4 regions of the Streptosporangium album genome follow, and region 4 is predicted to be linked to each of the others. Evidence: riboswitches for the same ligand, from Rfam matches in the RefSeq annotation. Region 4 holds a riboswitch; each other region holds the start of a gene.
What was found. A riboswitch is a leader RNA that binds a small molecule or an ion and turns the genes downstream of it on or off. The one in region 4 is predicted to bind cyclic di-AMP.

Region 1 (4,203 bases), on a different contig from region 4:
CTGCTGCCGCTTGACGGCGGCCACGTCGCCGGTGGGCTCTGGGAGGGGATCAAGCGAGCCTTCGCCCGTGTCACCCGCAGGCCGGAGCCGGCGCACGTGGACATCGCCAAGGTGCTCCCGCTGACCTACGCGCTGGCCTTCACGATGATGATCCTGTTCGGCCTGCTCCTCTACGCCGACCTGGTGAACCCCATCCGTCTCACCGGCTGATCCGCCGGGCCGCGTCGGACGCGGGGCAGGCGGGTCCCGCGCCGGTAGAGTTGCTCCGTGAGGGACGGGACGCCGGGAGCGGCGATCGACGTGGCGCTGTTCCGGTTGCGCCGCATCTGGGCGCGGCCACTGCGCGCACGCAGGTCGACGGACCCGCAGAGGCCGGTGCAGCTGTCGAACGTGATGGTCGTCCACGCCGTGCACAAGCTGAGTCTCGACCTGTCCGAGGTGACCGTCGGCGCCGTCGCCGAGCAGCTGGACGTGGATCCGTCCACGGCCAGCAGGCTGGTCAACGACGCCATCGGCGCGGGGTTCGTGGAGCGCGAGGAGTCGGAAGTGGACGCCCGGCGTGCCCGGCTGGTGCTGAGCGGCCGGGGGCACCGGGTGCTGGAGGTCGTCGTCCGCCACCGGCGTATCTACCTGGACGGCCTGATCGCCGACTGGGACGAGACCGATCGTGAGGTCTTCGCCCGGCTGCTCACCCGCTTCGCCGCAGCGGCCGTGGCCCACCCGGCGGACCTGGCCGACCTCGATCAGGTGATCGCTGGGGCGGTTGAGGGAGCCGGAGAATCCACTACTCCCCGGTGACGCCGTCGATCTGCTCACGGATGATGTCGGCGTGGCCGTTGTGCCGGGCATACTCCTCGATCATGTGGATGAAGATCCAGCGCAGCGAGACGTCCTCTCCCTTGCGCTGCTGCTTGCCCACGGTCTCAAGGGACAGTCCTGCGGAGAGTTCGCGGGCGCGGGCGATCTCGGTATGCCAGCGGGCGAACGCCTCCCCGGCGGAGGCGGTGTCCACCAGGTCGAAGTCGCCGTCGGGCTCCTGGTCGGTCCAGTAGATCCCCGGGCTGTTCTCGCCGTTGAGGATGTTACGGAACCAGTGGCGTTCCACCTCGGTCAGATGGCGGACCAGTCCCAGCAAGGAGAGCGTCGACGGCCCGGCCGCGCGCAGCCGGAGCTGCTCCTCCGACAGCCCGGCGCACTTGACGGCCAAGGTCTCCCGATGCCAGTCCAGCCATGAGCGCAACATGGGGAGTTCGTCGGCGACATAGGGGGGATCAACGCGATTGTCAGCCATGAGGCCCCATCATGACCGCGCGCGTGGCCACTGTCACATCTTTTTTCATCGGACGCGCCCGGCTCAGAGCATCGAGATGTGGACGTGGTCGAAGTGATTGGCGGTGACACCGCCGCGGTCAGACATGGAGCTCCAACCGGAGCCTGAGTTGATGCGCTGGCGCCAGATCACGTATTTGACACCGAGGGTGGCCCTGTTCTCGATGGCCCAGGCGGCGATCTCGTCGCCGAGGGTGACATGGGCCGCGGAGGGCATCGACCCGCCGGTGCTCATCATGAAGTCGCAGGCCCGCCCGAGCGGGTGCTCGCCACCGTCGTTCTCGGCACGGTAGCAGCCGACCTCGTAGGGGAGGGAGAAGCGTTTCTGTACGGCTCCGCGCATGATCCGGGTGCGGTCGGTGATGTTGTCGGCGCCCGTGGGCAGCTGGGGGGCCCAGCTCCCGTCGGCGCGGCGGCCGGAGCCCGTGGGGACGAGCGTGTCGAGCTTCTCCTCGATGTCACCGATCACCTTCTCGGCCTCCTTGCGCTGGGCCTCCACCGCCTGGGTCTCCTCGGCGATCTCCTTGGTGAGCCGGGCCGCCCTGTCCGCCGCCTGTTGCCTGAGATCCCGGCTCCGGGCGAAGGCCTGCAGGGAGGTGCTCTGCTGAGCGGTGAGCTGTTCCATGATCACAGAGCCGCCCAGGTCGGCGGAGAACAGCAGTGAGGGCAGGTCGCCCGTGTTGCTCTGGTAGCGGAGCTGGGCGATGGATTCGACCTGCCGGCTGGCTTCGGCGTAGGACTCCTCGGCTCTGCGCAGGTCCGCCTTGGCCGTCACCTCGGCCTCTTGTGCCTTCTTGAGGGATTCACGTTTGGCCGCGTAGGCCTCGATGAGTTTGTCGACCTTCTTGTTCAGTGTCACCAGCTCGGCGCGGAGCTTGGACTCGTCCGGCCGGGGCTCCGCGTTGCCCGCGGTCGCGGTGCCCAGGTTGAACGTGAGGGCCAGAATCAGGGAAACGGTCAAAGCCGCATGGCGACGGAACGTGGGGGATGGAGCCGCCACGACTCTCCTCTCCTCGCGCCTGCCGGGTTAGCTGACGGGTTCGGGCTGGAGGAGGCCCTTCCACCGAAGTGGTTCACCCCAGGTGCGGTGGTTCCCCGGCTCCCGGGCGACGCGCCCGGAATTAGGCATATCGGACACAAGCTCCGATGGGTGAGGATAGTAGTGGTAAACGCTAGGTAATGCGACCCTAATCTGAGATCAATAAGTGATCATTCCGTGACAACGGACCTGAGGAGCCGTGCCGTCTCCTCGGGCAGGACGTCGTTCACGAAGGCCCCCATGGCGGCCTCCGATCCGGCGAGATACTTCAGCTTGTCGGGCGCCCGGCGGATGCTGAACAGCTCCAGATGCGCGTAGGAAAGGTCGCGGCCGACATTCGCCGGCGCCTGCTGCCAGGCCGCGACGTACGGCATGGCCACACCGAACAGTCCGTCCAGCCGGCGGAGCACGTCCGTGTAGAGCGGGCCGAACGCCGCCCGCTCGGCGGCCTCCAGCGCGCACAGGTCCGGGATCTGCCGGTGGGGGTAGAGGTGAACCTCCACGGGCCAGCGTGCCGCGGCGGGGACGAAGGCCGTCCAGTGCTCGTTCGACGCCACCACCCGGACCTCCGCCTCGCGCTCGGCGGCGAGTACGTCGGCGAACAGGTTGCCGCCCGTCCGCTCCCGGTGTCGCTCGGCCGCGCCGAGGGAGAGCCGGGTGCGCGGAGTCACGTAGGGGTAGGCGTAGATCTGGCCATGGGGGTGGGTCAGGGTGATGCCGATCTCCGCTCCCCGGTTCTCGAAGCAGAACACCTGCTCCACGCCGGGGGTCGCGGACAGCTCCGCCGTCCGGTCGATCCAGGCCTCCATGACCAGGTCGACCTGGTCGGCGGAGAGGCGGGAGAAGGACGAGTCGTGGTCGGAGGTGAAGCAGACCACCTCGCACCGGCCGACCCCCGGGCGGACCTCGCTCAACCCTCCGACCTGGCTGTAGTCGCCCGTCTGGGAGGAGAAGGAGGGGAAGCGGTTCTCGAAGACCGCCACCTCGTAGGCCCCCGAGGGGATCTCGGTCGGGTGGCCGGGAGTTGACGGGCAGAGTGGGCACTCGCTCGCCGGCGGGAGGAAGGTGCGGCCCTGGCGGTGACCGGCCACCGCGATCCACTCCTCGGTGAGCGGGTCGTAGCGCAGCTCGGAGGCCGGAGGACGGGACGGCAGGTCGCGTCCGTCGATCGCACCGCGGTCGGCGGCGTCGTCGCGGTCGAAGTAGAACAGCTCCCGGCCGTCCGCCAGGTGGGTGATCGTGCGCTTCATCGGGTGATGGCCTCGCTCTCCGGCTGCGGCTGGGTAATGATCAGCTCTCCCACCTGGGCGGCGAGCTCGTCACGGGCCTCGTCCGGCAGGCCGGAGTCGGTGATCACCACGTGGGCCTGGGCCAGCTCGGCGATCGTGCTGATCCCGATCGTCCCCCACTTGGTGTGGTCGGTGAGCACCACCAGGCGGTGCGCGGAGGCGACCAGTTCGTGGTCGGTCTCCGCCTCCAGCAGGTTGGGGGTGGTGAACCCGGCACGGGCGCTCATCCCGTGCACGCCGAGGAACAGGGTGTCCACGTGGAGCCTGCGGATCGCCGCCACGGCGACCGGGCCGACCAGCGCGTCGGAGGGCGTGCGGACACCGCCGGTCAGCACGACGGTGCGGTCGGCGCGGGGCGAGCGGTGGAAGACGTCGGCGATCCAGATCGAGTTGGTGATCACGGTCAGATCGGGCACGTCGACCAGGAAGTGGGCGAGCGTCCAGGTGGTCGTCCCCGCTGACAGCGCGATCGCCGTGCCGGGCCGGACGAGCCGGGCGGCGTGCCGGGCGATCGCCTCCTTCTCCGGTTGCTGGCGCATCGACTTG
Region 2 (4,203 bases), on a different contig from region 4:
CGTGACCGTAGGTCGTGATCTCCGCCACCAGGTCGCCCTCGACCCGCAGAACCGCGAGCCAGGAAGGCAGGTAGGCGGGCTCTCCCGGCCGCCGGAGGTAGGCCGCGGCCGCAGGCTGCCGGTTCGCCCAAGTGGGCAGGAGCCGCCAGTCGCCCCATGCCTCTGGACCGATCATGGCGGGTGTCCAGGCCGCGACGATCGCCTCGCGCCCTGCCAGCCAGATCGGCGCCGGCGGCATCGTCTGCCAGGCGTCCTCGCGGAGCAGCGCGGCCAGGATGGAGGGATCGGCCTGCTCGACGGCGTCGATGTAGCGCTGAAGCAGCGCGCGTTCGGCACCGCTGGGGTCGGCCGACGGCGCCCACTCCAGCCGGCGCGGGGGCAGGTGCTCCCTCATCACCGGCCGGGCCCGCTGCAGCGTGCTCTTGACCGAGGCGACGCTCACCTCCAGCAGCGCCGCGGTCTCCGGTGCCGACCAGCCGAGCACGTCGCGCAGGATCAGCACCGCCCGCTGCCTGGGCGGCAGATGCTGGATGGCGGCCAGGAACGCCAGCTCGATCGTCTCCTTGGCGATCAGCGCGGTGGCCGGTCCTGCGTCGTCCGGGGTGATCGGATCCAGCAGCCGGTCGGGGTAGGGCTGCAGCCACGAGACCTCGGCCGGGGGCACGGCCATGGCCGGATCGGCCATCATCGGCTCCTGGCGCGGTCGCGGGTGGCGGGGGAAGCGGTCGAGGAAGTCGAGACAGGCGTTCGTCGCGATCCGGTACAGCCACGCGCGGAACGTGGATCGGCCCTGAAAGCCCTCCCGTCCGCGCCACGCGCGCAGGAACGTCTCCTGCACCAGATCCTCCGACTCCTCGAACGAGCCGAGCATCCGGTAGCAGTGCACCCGCAGCTCATGCCGGTGGTGTTCGACGAGTTCGGTGAACGACGACTCATCGGCCGTCCGCGCCGTGGCCGCGAGCGAGTCCTCCTCGCCCCTGATCGGTGGGGTCTCCGCACTGACCATGATCACCCTTCCCCTCGTGTGCCGGTCCGCCCGCCGTGGCCGGCGGCCGTCGCGACCGTGGACAGGCGGAAAAGCTATCGCGACCGGCCGACAGCGCGTCCCGGGGAGAAGGGCCCGACGAGAGGGGGATGAGACGCCAGGACACCCTGGCGCCGGCGCCAGGGCCGGGGCAGGTGCCGCGGGCCGGGCCGGCCCGCGGCACCTCAGCTGCTCAGGAGGTGGCCTGGAGCATCGTGGGAGCGGGGGCGGCGGCGAGCTTGGCCTGCTCGATGGAGAGCTTGACACCCTTGCGGTCGGGGCGGACGGCGCCGGCGAAGCTGCTGCGGCGCCAGGAGGTGAGCTTCTCCTCCTTGACCACGTCCCCGGTCTGCGGGGCGTGGACCATGTAGCCGGGCCTGCTGATCATGCCGACATGGCCGAGGCCGTGGAAGAAGATCAGGTCACCGGGCCTGAGGTCCTTCCAGGCGACCTTCTTGTGGAACTCCGCGTACTGGTCGTAGGTCACGCGGGGCAGCTTGATCCCGGCGGCACCGTAGGCGCGGAGCATCAGGCCGGAGCAGTCGAAGCCGCCGTTGCCGGTGCCGCCCCAGACGTACGGCGTGCCGCGCTTGGACATGGCCCACTTCACGGCCTTCTTCCAGGCGGGTACCGGAGCCTTGGCGGCGAGGGCCGCCTTCAGCTTGGGGCCGGTGAGCGTCGGGACCTCGGCGGCGGGCGTGGGGGAGGTGGGAGCCGGGGCTTCGGCGGCGGGGGGAGTGGGGGTGGGAGAGGGGGTGGGGGTGTCCGCCAGGGCGAGGGAGGGGGTCGCGAGCACGGCGGCGCCGGCGACGAGCAGGGGCAGGACGCGGGGATAGATCTTGCCGGACAAGATGGTTCCTTCCATAAGGCCGGCCGGGTTAGCTGTCGGGCTCGGGCGTGGAGGCCGCCCTACGGCGCGAGAAGCGCTGATTCGCCCCAAGGGATCCCGTGCAGGCGGCCCGGGACATGGCTCCGACTGACGGAGCGAAACGTCCTGGACGGCCGTGGATCCCGGAAGTGGTTCCCCGGCTCCGCTCAGGCCGAAAAGGGGGAACGGCCTGCACGGATTAGGCATCGGTTCGAATGCAGAGGACCATAACGAAACTTCACGAAAGGGTCAAGACTGCACAAAACTGGACAAAACGATCAGGGGTGTCCAGGGGTGCGAAACGTCCGATGGGTGAGATCAGTGTTCGATTACCGAGACGGGCCGGTAAGGTGCCTGCATGGACGCGCGTAACATTCGCCTGGCAGTCATCCCCGGAGACGGGATCGGAGTCGAGGTCGTCACCGAGGGTCTGAAGGTCCTCGAAGCGGTCGGCGCGAAGGTGGAGACCACCACTTACGATCTTGGCGCCAAGCGCTACCACAAGACCGGTGAGATCCTTTCCGAGACGGTCCTGGACGAGCTGCGGGGATACGACGCGATCCTGCTCGGCGCGATCGGCGACCCCAGCGTGCCCCCCGGCATCCTGGAGCGCGACCTGCTGCTCAAGATCCGCTTCGAGCTCGACCACTACGTCAATCTCCGCCCGGTCAAGCTCTTCCCCGGGGTCGAGTCCCCGCTGGGCAAGGCCCGCCCCGAGGACGTCGACATGATCGTCGTCCGCGAGGGCACCGAGGGACCGTATGCCGGGGCCGGCGGCGTGCTGCGCCGGGGCACGCCGCACGAGATCGCCACCCAGGAGTCGGTGAACACCGCGTTCGGCGTCGAGCGGGTCGTCCGCTACGCCTTCGACAAGGCGCTCGGCAGGACGCGCAGGAAGCTGACGCTGGTCCACAAGACCAACGTGCTCGCCTACGCCGGTGACCTCTGGGCCCGCACATTCGACCGGGTCAGCCTGGAGTATCCCGACGTCGAGACCGACTACTGCCACGTCGACGCGGCCTCGATGTTCTTCGTCAGCCAGCCGGAGCGGTTCGACGTGATCGTCACCGACAACCTGTTCGGCGACATCCTCACCGACATCGGCGCCGCCATCGCCGGGGGCATCGGCCTGGCGGCCAGCGGCAACGTCAACCCCGACCGCACCGCGCCGAGCATGTTCGAGCCCGTCCACGGCAGCGCCCCCGACATCGCGGGCCAGGGCAAGGCCGACCCGACCGCGACCATCCTGTCCGTCGCCATGCTCCTGGACCACCTCGGTCTGTCCGGCGAGGCCGCCCGGGTCGAGCAGGCGGTGGCCGAGGACCTGGTCGAGCGGCTGGCCGGCTGGGCCGGGCGGACCACCCACGAGATCGGCGACGACATCACCGCCCGAGTAGCCGGCTGAGAGAGCCGCCTTCTTTCACCTCAGACGCGCCTGGCGGCTCACGAGCCGCCAGGCGCGTCTTCGTCTGTCCCGGCACTGCCGGTATGCGACATCAATGCAGTAGTTTCCCGTTACCCGGTCCATTGCAGAATGGACCCAAGGGCAGACCGCCACAAAGAGAAGGATCTCCGTCATGACCACCGCTCAGAAGCTCAGCTTCGACGTGCAGCTCTCCGACCACGCGCGCACCGCAGCCGAGCGCGAGCAGGTATTGGCGAGCCCCGGATTCGGGCAGACCTTCACCGATCACATGATCTCGATCGACTACACCGAAGGTGAGGGCTGGCGCGACGCACGGCTCATGCCGTACGGCCCGCTGACCCTGGACCCGGCGACCGCGGTCTTCCACTACGCCCAGGAGTTCTTCGAGGGTCTGAAGGCCTACCGCCAGGAGAGCGGCGCGATCGCGTCCTTCCGGCCGTACGCCAACGCCGCCCGCTTCAACCTGTCGGCGGCGCGGATGGCCATGCCGGAGCTGCCTGAGGAGACGTTCGTCGAGTCGCTGGAGCTCCTCGTCCAGACCGATCGCGAGTGGGTCCCCACCACCCCGGGCCACAGCCTCTATCTCCGCCCCTTCATGATCGCTACGCAGCCCGCGCTGGGGGTCAACTACCCCTCCAGGAACTACCGCTACATGGTGATCGCCTCCCCGGCGGCCGCCTACTTCGGAGGGGGCAACGCCGTCTCGGTCTGGCTGTCCACCGAATACACCCGGGCCGCGCCCGGTGGCACCGGCTTCGCCAAGTGCGGCGGCAACTACGCGGCCGCCTTCGTGGCCCAGCGCCAGGCCGTCGAGCAGGGCTGCGACCAGGTGGTCTGGCTCGACGCGGGCGAGCACCGCTACGTCGAGGAGATGGGCGGGATGAA
Region 3 (4,203 bases), on a different contig from region 4:
ACCCGCTGGAGACCTCCCCGCTGACCCGCCAGCACCGCGACAATCCGCTCCTCACCGAGAAGTGGGACCTGATCGGGTTCGGCACCGAACTCGGCACCGCCTACTCGGAGCTGGTCGACCCGGTCGAGCAGCGCCGCCGCCTCACCGAGCAGTCCCTGCTCGCCGCCGGGGGCGACCCCGAGGCCATGCAGCTTGACGAGGACTTCCTCACCGCCCTGGAATATGCCATGCCGCCCACCGGTGGCATGGGGCTCGGTGTGGACCGTCTCGTCATGGCCTTCACCGGCAGAAACATCCGCGAAACGATCCTGTTCCCCCTGGTCAAGCCAGCAGGCTGAGCCGGGCGGGGCGTGACCGTTCCCCATGCGGGCGGTGCCGGGGCCAGACCCGGCGCCGTCGCGAGGGCCTGCGCCCGGCTGGGCCCGTACGGCCTGCGGGCCCAGCCGGGGTAAGTCGGCATCGGGAACCCCGTCCGGACTCAGCGCGGTTCCGGCAACGGGTCCGCCGGTCTCACGGGAGTGCGGGCGAGCCCTGCCATCAGCCAGCGCAGTGACTCGGTGAACAGCTGGGGCGGCACTGCGGCGCGGTCGACGCGGCGCTGCATGACGAGCCCCTCGAAGAGTCCGATGATCGCGGTCGCCACGAGGGCGGGATCGTGTCCCCCGCAGTGCGGGGCCACCAGGCGGGCGACCGCCGCACGGGGAGCCCACCAGCGGGCGGCCAGACGGTCGAGTAATTCCGGCCGGGTCAGCGCATAGCGCAGAAACTCCATTTCCAGCGTGCTCCGTACCGTGTGATGATCAGCCACTCCAGCCAGATATGCCCCAAATGCCGCAAAGGTGGTCTCGTCTCCCTCCCATTGGGAGGCGATTTCCCCGACGTGGTCAAGGGGGTGGGAGACCCGCTCGTCAAAGAGCGTGAGGAAGAGCTCGTTCTTTCCGGCGAAATGGGAGTAGAGGGCACCGACCGTGTGGCCGGCCCTGAAGGCGATCTCGTCGACGGAGGCGCCGGCGAAACCTTGTTCTGCGAAGACTTCGGCCGCTGCGGACAACAGACGCTTGCGGGTGCGTGCCTTGGCTTCGCTCCGGCTTAACCGCAAAGGCACCGACATATCATGAGTACTTCACGTAGCGGCCGCTATGTCAATAGCGTCCGCCACCTCTATGGAGAAGAGAACTTGACGACCTTTGAACAAGGCGTTTACCGTTCCTGACGGGCGGCATTGATTCCAACATACTCACGCCTGAGTTTCAGAGCGGGGGGAGCGACTCTAGATGGCATATCCGGAAGTGGATTCCCGTCGCGACGACAGACTCCTGGGCGCGGGCGAGATCGGTCTCAGTGACGAAGATCTCGTGCTCCTGGCAGAACTTGCCAAGGGCGTCACCGTGGACCGGGTGGGGCGTCGTCTCGACATCAGTGGCCGGACCGTCCGGCGCAGGCTCCGCGGGATCTGCGACCGCATCGGCGTGGCCACGGCGATCGAGGCCGTGGCCTGGGCCGCTCGCCGCCGACTGATCTAGGTCCTGTCCCGGTCGCCCGCCTCAGTCCGCGATCCGCACGCCGCCGGCGAAGGGGCGGTTGTCGATCGAGGCGATGTGGATGACGTCACCGGTCTGCGGGGCGTGGACCATCATGCCCGCGCCGATGTAGATCCCGACGTGGTGCAGGTCGCTGTAGAAGAAGACCAGATCGCCGGGGCGCAGCTGGTCTCTGGACACGTGGGTGCCCGCGGTCCACTGGTCACCGGTGTAGTGAGGCAGGCTGATGCCGACCTTCTGGTAGGCCCACATGACCAGGCCGGAGCAGTCGAAGGAGCCGGGCCCCTCGGCGCCCCAGACGTACGGCTTGAGCTGCTGGGTGAGCGCCCAGCGGGCGGCCTCGGCGGCCTTGCCGCTGCCGACGATCGGCACGCTGATCCGCACCCTGCTGCCTATGGTGGTCTTGGCCCGGCTGCGCACCTCGCTGAACAGGTTGCTCTCGACCTTGGCGACCAGACGTTCGATCTTGGTGCGCTTGGTGCCGATCTCCTCGAGGAGTCCCTTCACCTCGGCGGTCCGGGCCTTGGCGCTGGCCTGGGCCCGCTCAGCGTTCTTGATCGCCTGGGCGACCTGGGCGACCTCCTCGCTCTGTTGCTGCTGGAGGGCGTAGCTCGTGGTGGCCCGGTCGAGGAAGGCGTCGGGATCGTTCGACTGGGTGAAGGCGAGAGCCGAGCCCAGCCCGCCCGACATGTAGGAGCGCTGCGCCAGGAGGGTGGCCTTGGTGCGGCGGGAGGCGAGCTCGGACTCGCTGCCGGCGAGGGTCTTCTTGGCCGTCTCCGCGGCGCGCTGGGCCTGCTTGAGCTTGACGCGCCCGCCGTTGTACTGCTCGCTCAGCGTCTCGATCTCGGTGTGCAGCTTCTCGGCCTGCTTGGCGAGTTCCTTCAGGTTGGGCTGCGGGTCGGCGGTGGCCGCGACCAGAGGGGTGCCGAGGGTCAGGGAGGCGAAGGCCAGCCCGATGACCGCCATCCGGCAGGTGAGTCCACGTGAGACGTGTTCCCGGCGGGCATGTCTACCCTCGCGCTTTCCCTCAGGGTTGCGCGTGCGCTTCACCAACAGGCTCCTCTCTCGGCCGCCTACCGGGTTAGCTGACGGGTTCGGGCCGGAGGCAGCCCTACCGAGGTGCCGGTGGCACCTCGGATTCACCCCAGGGACGTGGAGGGTGGGTCCCCGGTTCCCCGGTTCCGGGGATTCGGCGGGTCAGCTCTTTACCCTGCTGACATCGAGCACGGACATTAGTGCAATTGGAGGTTCATGCTCAACCAGAACTACAAACTCGGTAGAGGTTTCACAACTGGCACGTCACGGCGAGATCACACATCTTCATGATCAACATGCGCATTACGCTGGTTTTATCCGTCTTTTGAGTGCTCATGACGGAAGTCTTCGCAGGTCCAGAGCCCCGTGAAAGGCGGATTCCGACTCTTGCCGAGGCAGCCGGCCCGGCGTGGCCACTGAGCCACCGCAGGCCATCTGGTGTCTGCGAGGTGGGAGTTAAGGGTGAGCCGTAACTCGAGAGAGTTGAGGACGTACGCTGATCGGTCATGGAGCAGGTTGCGGAGCACTCCCCTACGCAGGCCGTACACGGCACCGGGAAAGCAGGTCAGGAGGCCGGGCCCGGGGGCGGAAGTGCAGACCCCGAGCGGGACCACCGGGAGGCCGAGGCCGACGAGGCCACGGTCCGGGTGCGGCGCGCCCGCACCCGGGACGTGCGTGTCATCCGGCGGCTCGTCGACACCTACGGGGGCGCCGGCCGCCGCCTCCTGGAGAAGGCCACGGTCACCCTGTACGAGGACGTCCAGGAGTTCTGGGTCGCCGAGCAGACGGGTGCCGTGGTGGGCTGCGGGGCGCTCCACGTGCTCTGGGAGGACCTCGCGGAGATCCGCACCGTCGCCGTCGACCCCGGCTGCCGGGGGCTGGGCATCGGCAACCGGATCGTCTCGGAACTCATCCGCACCGCCGGCGAGCTCGGGCTGCGCAGGGTCTTCTGCCTCACCTTCGAGGTCGGATTCTTCGCCCGGCACGGATTCCGGGAGATCCAGGGCACACCCGTCTCCCCGGAGGTCTACGCCGAGCTTCTCGCCTCCTATGACGAGGGTGTCGCGGAGTTTCTCGACCTGGAGCATGTCAAGCCGAACACCCTGGGAAACACCCGGATGCTGCTCCACCTGACCGAGGACCAGCGCTGACATTGCCGTGGCGGTTACTGATCGGAAAGATGACTGTTGATACCTATGTCGATACCTTGTGCTGCAGCAAGCATGTGCGTCTCACATATGCCACATGCGCAGTCGAAGTGAGGTGACGCGGTGAGCATCGGACAGCCGCCGTACCAGGATGATCCCGACCGCGATCGCACACCGTCGGGACAGCCGGAGTACGGGCAGCACAGTGGGGGCCGAGACCATGACGAACACGACCCCGATGTAACGATTGTGGGATACCGAGCGGAGGCGTCACAGCCGCACACCGGTCCGGGACAGGCCCAGCCGGGGTACGGGCAGCAGCAGTACGGCCAGCAGCCGGGGTACGGACAGCAGCCGGGGTACGGCCAGCAGCAGCCGTACGGCCAGCAGCCGGCTCAGGAGCAGTCCCCCTACGGCCAGCAGCCCGCCCAGCCGGGCTACGGCCAGCAGCAGCCTGGGACGGGCCCCTACGGCCAGCC
Region 4 (4,203 bases):
GGATCGGCCGCCGAGTCGGAGCCGGTGCGCCGCCGTAGCGGCCTCCAGGACGTCAGCAGGTAGAGCAGGCACGCCCCGCAGGCCGCGCCCAGGCCGCCGACGAGCGTGCCGTACAGCACGTCACCGGCCTTGGCGTGGCCCAGCTCGTGCGCGACCACCAGCTCGACCTCGTCCCTGGGCGCCCGGAGCAGCGTGTCGTAGACCACGATCCTGCGGGTCGCGCCGAACCCGGAGACGTAGGCGTTGAGCGCGGTGGTCCGCCGGGAGGCGTCGGCCACCAGGACATCCTCGACGGGCACCCCGTCGCGGGCGGCCATGGTGAGCAGGTCGTCGCGGAGCTGCCCGGCGGGCATCGGCGTGAAGTCGTTGAAGATCGGTTCGACCACCACCGGGTAGGCGAAGGAGACGACCACGGTCAGCGTGAACGCGCCGATCGCCGCGGGGATCCACCAGCGCCGGTAGCGGCGTGCCAGCGCGACCACCGCGAGCACCATGATCGCGGTCAGCGCGGTCCCGATGCCGATGTTCTTGATCCGGTCGGCGGTCCAGGACAGCCAGTCCTGGGTGGACAGGCCGAACGCGCGCAGCTGGGTCTCCGACCACATTCCCAGGGGCCAGCGCAGGACCGCCACCGCCACCGAGATGACGAGGACGCCCAGCAACGCCCTCAGCCACCACGGGCCCCTCAGCCGGCCGACGAGCCACGCGCCCAGCGGGGTGCCCACCAGGATCCCGGCCACCACCAGGGTCAGGCCGAGCGAGAGGTAGGCGGGCGCGCTGACCGCGGCGTCGAAGGTGTCGGCGCGGGCGACCTGGCCGGGGGTGAAGTCACGGGCCGGGTCCGGGACGAGAGGCGGGGCTGTGGCGGGCAGGACCCGCCAGGGCGTGGTGAACGCCACGACCGCCAGCGTGACCACGCCGAGGGCGGCCAGCGCCCACCCCGCCGCCCGGATATCCGGGCGCGCCTCCGTCATGGTTCGCGTCATTCCAGTTCCCTCCGGAGGTGATCACGCCACGCGGCGGTGAGCTCCGCCTGCGACAGGCCCAGCGCGCTGCCGACATCGCTACCGTAGAGCCTCACCAGTGCCTTCTCACCGAAGCGCTCCGCGATGTAGCGGCAGGCGAGCCACGCCTCCTCGTAGGCCTGTGCCAGCCTCGGGGCGCCGGGGGCGAAGTCGGCGGCCACGGGCAGCCGGGTGGGCAGCAGGCCCGCGCGCACCTCCTGGGCGAGTTCGGCGGCGGCCTCGCGGACCCCGATCCCGGAGTCGCGGTATCCCACGTAGTCGGCGAACCCCTCCGACAGCCACATCGGCACCCGGCCGCCCCGGGTCGCCCCGGTGGCCAGGTGCGTGAGCTCGTGAGCGATCACCACGTCCCGCCCCGTCTCGTTGAGCCTCGCGTAGCCCGACGGCAGGACGATCACCCGGTCGGAGGTGGCCATCGCGGCCAGGCCACGGGTGCTTCCGGCGCCCGCGAGCGCCGCCGCCTCCGCGTCGGTGGCGGGGAAGAGGATCACGGCCCGGACCGGTCCCCAGATCCGCCCGACGGCCCGGCGGGCGCGGTCGGCTCTGGAGGCCAGGTCGCGCAGGCGCGCGGGCGGGACATGGTGGCCGATCACGACGGAGTCCTCACCGCGGACCACGGTGGCGGCGCCGGGCCACGGGCCGCGCGTCTCCCCCGAAGGCGGCTCCGCCCCGGTGACCAGGCCTGCGCTCATCAGCGCCAGCATCCCGGTGAGCACGGCGCGGCGCCCTCTCGGGACGGACATATGAGCCGATGCTACTTGACGGACATGGAGCGGCCCCGTCCGTCCCCGGGAGGACGGACGGGGCCGGATTCCCTCGGTCAGCCGCCGGGGCGGACCGCTCCGGCGAAGGAGGACTTGTAGTACCCCTTCAGGCTCACGGACCGGACCGTCTTGCCGCTGCTCGGCGAGTGCACCATCTTGCCCTTGCCGACGTACATGCCCACGTGGCCCTTGCCGTAGAAGAACATCAGGTCACCGGGGCGCAGACGGCTCCACGAGACCTTCTTCCTGACGGCGCGGTACTGGCTGGTCGTGATCCTGGGGAGGGTCACACCGGCCTTGCGCCACGCGTACTGGACGAGCCCGGAGCAGTCGAACGCGCCGGGACCGGAGGCTCCCCACCGGTACGGATCGCCGATCTGCTTCCTGGCCGCCGAGACCGCCTTACCGGCCTTCACCTTCTGCAGTGCGGCTCTGCTCAACGTGGTCTTCTTGGCCTTCGCCTTCTTGGCGCTGCTCCGCGCCGCGGCGGCGGGGGCCTGAACCGTCCTCTCAACCTGAGAGTCGGTGCTTCTGACCTGGAGAGTGGGCCCGGTGTCGGCCGTCGCCTGTGCCGTCGTGGATCCCAGCACGACCGCTCCCGAGGAAGCGGTCAGAGTGAGTACGGCACCGCCCAGGGAAAGGCGGGCAAGGCGCGACAGACGGGGGTTACGCAGGGTGGTAGACAGGATTTCTCCTTGGGACTTCCACTGATGCCTACCGGGTTAGCTGACGGATTCGGGCAGGGAAGTCGCCCTACGGCATGACATATGCCGATTCACCCCTGGCCCTCCTCTGAGGGCCCATGGGTCCCCGGTTCCGCGCCTCCTGGCTGCACGGATTCGGCAGGCCGCCGCGACGGGGATCAACCCCTCGGGGGAGCGACGGCCGGTTGGATTTCTAACGGAACGCCTGCTCCGGGGAGCAGGCGCGCAATGCGGTGACATGGCGTGTCACCGCGACGCCAGAAGCTACCTCGAACACCATATTTCGGCAAAGCAATGCCATGAATACGGAGATCGATAAAGCTCTTCCCCACCTCGTGATCATTGCGTGATATGCGGTTCCCTCATCCGGATATGACCCTCGTCACATTCCACGGATCATGATCCAAAAAACGCCACTCCTGTAACATTTGTCACATCAGGTTTGATCTCTTTCTCTCCGGCCCGCGGAACGGCCGTCCTATACGTCTAGATCGCCGCGAAGTCGCCGCCGAACCTCCGGCACCGGCCAGGGGGCAGGGAAGCGACGGGCCGGCGAGCGTTGCGGCCTTCATCGCTTCCCGGAAGATCGAGCATGACGGACGGGAATGGTCACACCAAGGTGGTCCAGTACGACCAGAACCGGATGCCGATCAGGGTGATGACGCCAAGGGACCAGATGGTGAGGGCGACCGCGTGGTAGCCGATGACCGCCCCGATCGCGCGGCGCACACCGGCGGGGACGGGCAGGTGGCGCCGGGCGAGGTTGTGCAGGGTGACGTACCAGAAGATTCGTCGCCGAGACCATGCGTGCCGCCCTCGACGAAGCCGGCGATCTCGAAGCGGCGGTGAACCGTTTCGTCGGCACGGTGTCGCCCGAGGTGGCCGCGGCCCTTCGGGACGCGCTCGAGGGGCGAGACGGAGTTGCTCCGTGATCCTCTGGTTGATCTCCGCGGGGATCTCGCTGACGCCCGTCGTGCTCGGCGGACGGGTGGCCGAACACTTGGCCGCCGCACCGTGGACTCATCGGTGTCCCCGTGCCGCGCTCGTCCTCTGGCAGGCCATCGGCCTGTCCGGCGGGCTGGGAGCGGTCGGAGTGGGCCTGGTGGCCGCAGCCGCGCCGCTGGCCGTGCTCTTCCCGCACGGCATGCACACGCTGGTCTGGCAGATCACTCCTTCCTCCACGACGCCTACGTCCTGCCGAGTGAAGAGCCCGTGGCGTACTGCGTCCCAGGACGACATGCCCGCATCGTGCTGAGCCAGGGGACGCTGGACCTACTGAGCCCGCGAGAACTGCAGGCCGTGATCAGGCACGAGCGCACGCACGAGGCCGCCATGACCTCATCCTGCTGCCGTTCATCGCGCTGAGCCAGGCGTTTCCCTGGCTGAGCGCAGCTCGGACGGCCCGCGAGGTCGTCCCGGTGTTGCTGGAGATGCCGGCAGACGACCAGGCCCGCCGCGCCCACGGCGAGCTGTCGCTGGCTCGCGCCCTGGTGCGGATGGGCCACCCCCGCGGCCGGCCCGGCGGAGGCGGGACGCCGGCCCTGGCGGACAAGGCGGTCGTCCACCGGGTGGAACGCCTTCTCGACCAGCGGGACAAGCGGTCGGACTGGGCACCTGCCGCCGCCTATTCGACAGCCGGCATCCTGCTCAGCGGGCCCCTTGCCGTACTGGTGGCGCCCCTGCTCTGCATCACCGTCTGGCGCGTCTGAC

Region 1: another riboswitch for cyclic di-AMP. It lies ahead of FHR32_RS03570 (coiled-coil domain-containing protein); the one in region 4 lies ahead of FHR32_RS27425 (C40 family peptidase).
Region 2: another riboswitch for cyclic di-AMP. It lies ahead of FHR32_RS06575 (C40 family peptidase); the one in region 4 lies ahead of FHR32_RS27425 (C40 family peptidase).
Region 3: another riboswitch for cyclic di-AMP. It lies ahead of FHR32_RS45925 (C40 family peptidase); the one in region 4 lies ahead of FHR32_RS27425 (C40 family peptidase).

What each region holds. Positions count from the first base shown of each region.
Region 1 covers NZ_JACHJU010000001.1:772,722-776,924, reverse strand. Annotated here, with positions in the region: gene FHR32_RS03585 (M50 family metallopeptidase) at 1-210, shown strand, start outside; gene FHR32_RS03580 (MarR family winged helix-turn-helix transcriptional regulator) at 268-798, shown strand; gene FHR32_RS03575 (DinB family protein) at 785-1,291, opposite strand; gene FHR32_RS03570 (coiled-coil domain-containing protein) at 1,355-2,290, opposite strand; cyclic di-AMP (ydaO/yuaA leader) riboswitch at 2,332-2,467, opposite strand; gene galT (galactose-1-phosphate uridylyltransferase) at 2,539-3,618, opposite strand; gene FHR32_RS03560 (DeoR/GlpR family DNA-binding transcription regulator) at 3,615-4,203, opposite strand, start outside.
Region 2 covers NZ_JACHJU010000001.1:1,373,742-1,377,944, reverse strand. Annotated here, with positions in the region: gene FHR32_RS06580 (sigma-70 family RNA polymerase sigma factor) at 1-1,006, opposite strand, end outside; gene FHR32_RS06575 (C40 family peptidase) at 1,218-1,874, opposite strand; cyclic di-AMP (ydaO/yuaA leader) riboswitch at 1,877-2,108, opposite strand; gene FHR32_RS06570 (3-isopropylmalate dehydrogenase) at 2,251-3,297, shown strand; gene FHR32_RS06565 (branched-chain amino acid aminotransferase) at 3,470-4,203, shown strand, end outside.
Region 3 covers NZ_JACHJU010000001.1:2,642,189-2,646,391, reverse strand. Annotated here, with positions in the region: gene lysX (bifunctional lysylphosphatidylglycerol synthetase/lysine--tRNA ligase LysX) at 1-338, shown strand, start outside; gene FHR32_RS12500 (TetR/AcrR family transcriptional regulator) at 479-1,105, opposite strand; gene FHR32_RS12495 (helix-turn-helix domain-containing protein) at 1,275-1,523, shown strand; gene FHR32_RS45925 (C40 family peptidase) at 1,545-2,591, opposite strand; cyclic di-AMP (ydaO/yuaA leader) riboswitch at 2,597-2,746, opposite strand; gene FHR32_RS12485 (amino-acid N-acetyltransferase) at 3,083-3,727, shown strand; gene FHR32_RS46655 (RDD family protein) at 3,848-4,203, shown strand, end outside.
Region 4 covers NZ_JACHJU010000002.1:787,099-791,301, reverse strand. Annotated here, with positions in the region: gene FHR32_RS27435 (M48 family metallopeptidase) at 1-986, opposite strand, end outside; gene FHR32_RS27430 (hypothetical protein) at 983-1,768, opposite strand; gene FHR32_RS27425 (C40 family peptidase) at 1,846-2,379, opposite strand; cyclic di-AMP (ydaO/yuaA leader) riboswitch at 2,486-2,644, opposite strand; gene FHR32_RS46155 (hypothetical protein) at 3,297-3,425, shown strand; gene FHR32_RS27420 (hypothetical protein) at 3,422-3,748, shown strand; gene FHR32_RS47370 (M48 family metalloprotease) at 3,706-3,858, shown strand; gene FHR32_RS27410 (M48 family metalloprotease) at 3,912-4,202, shown strand.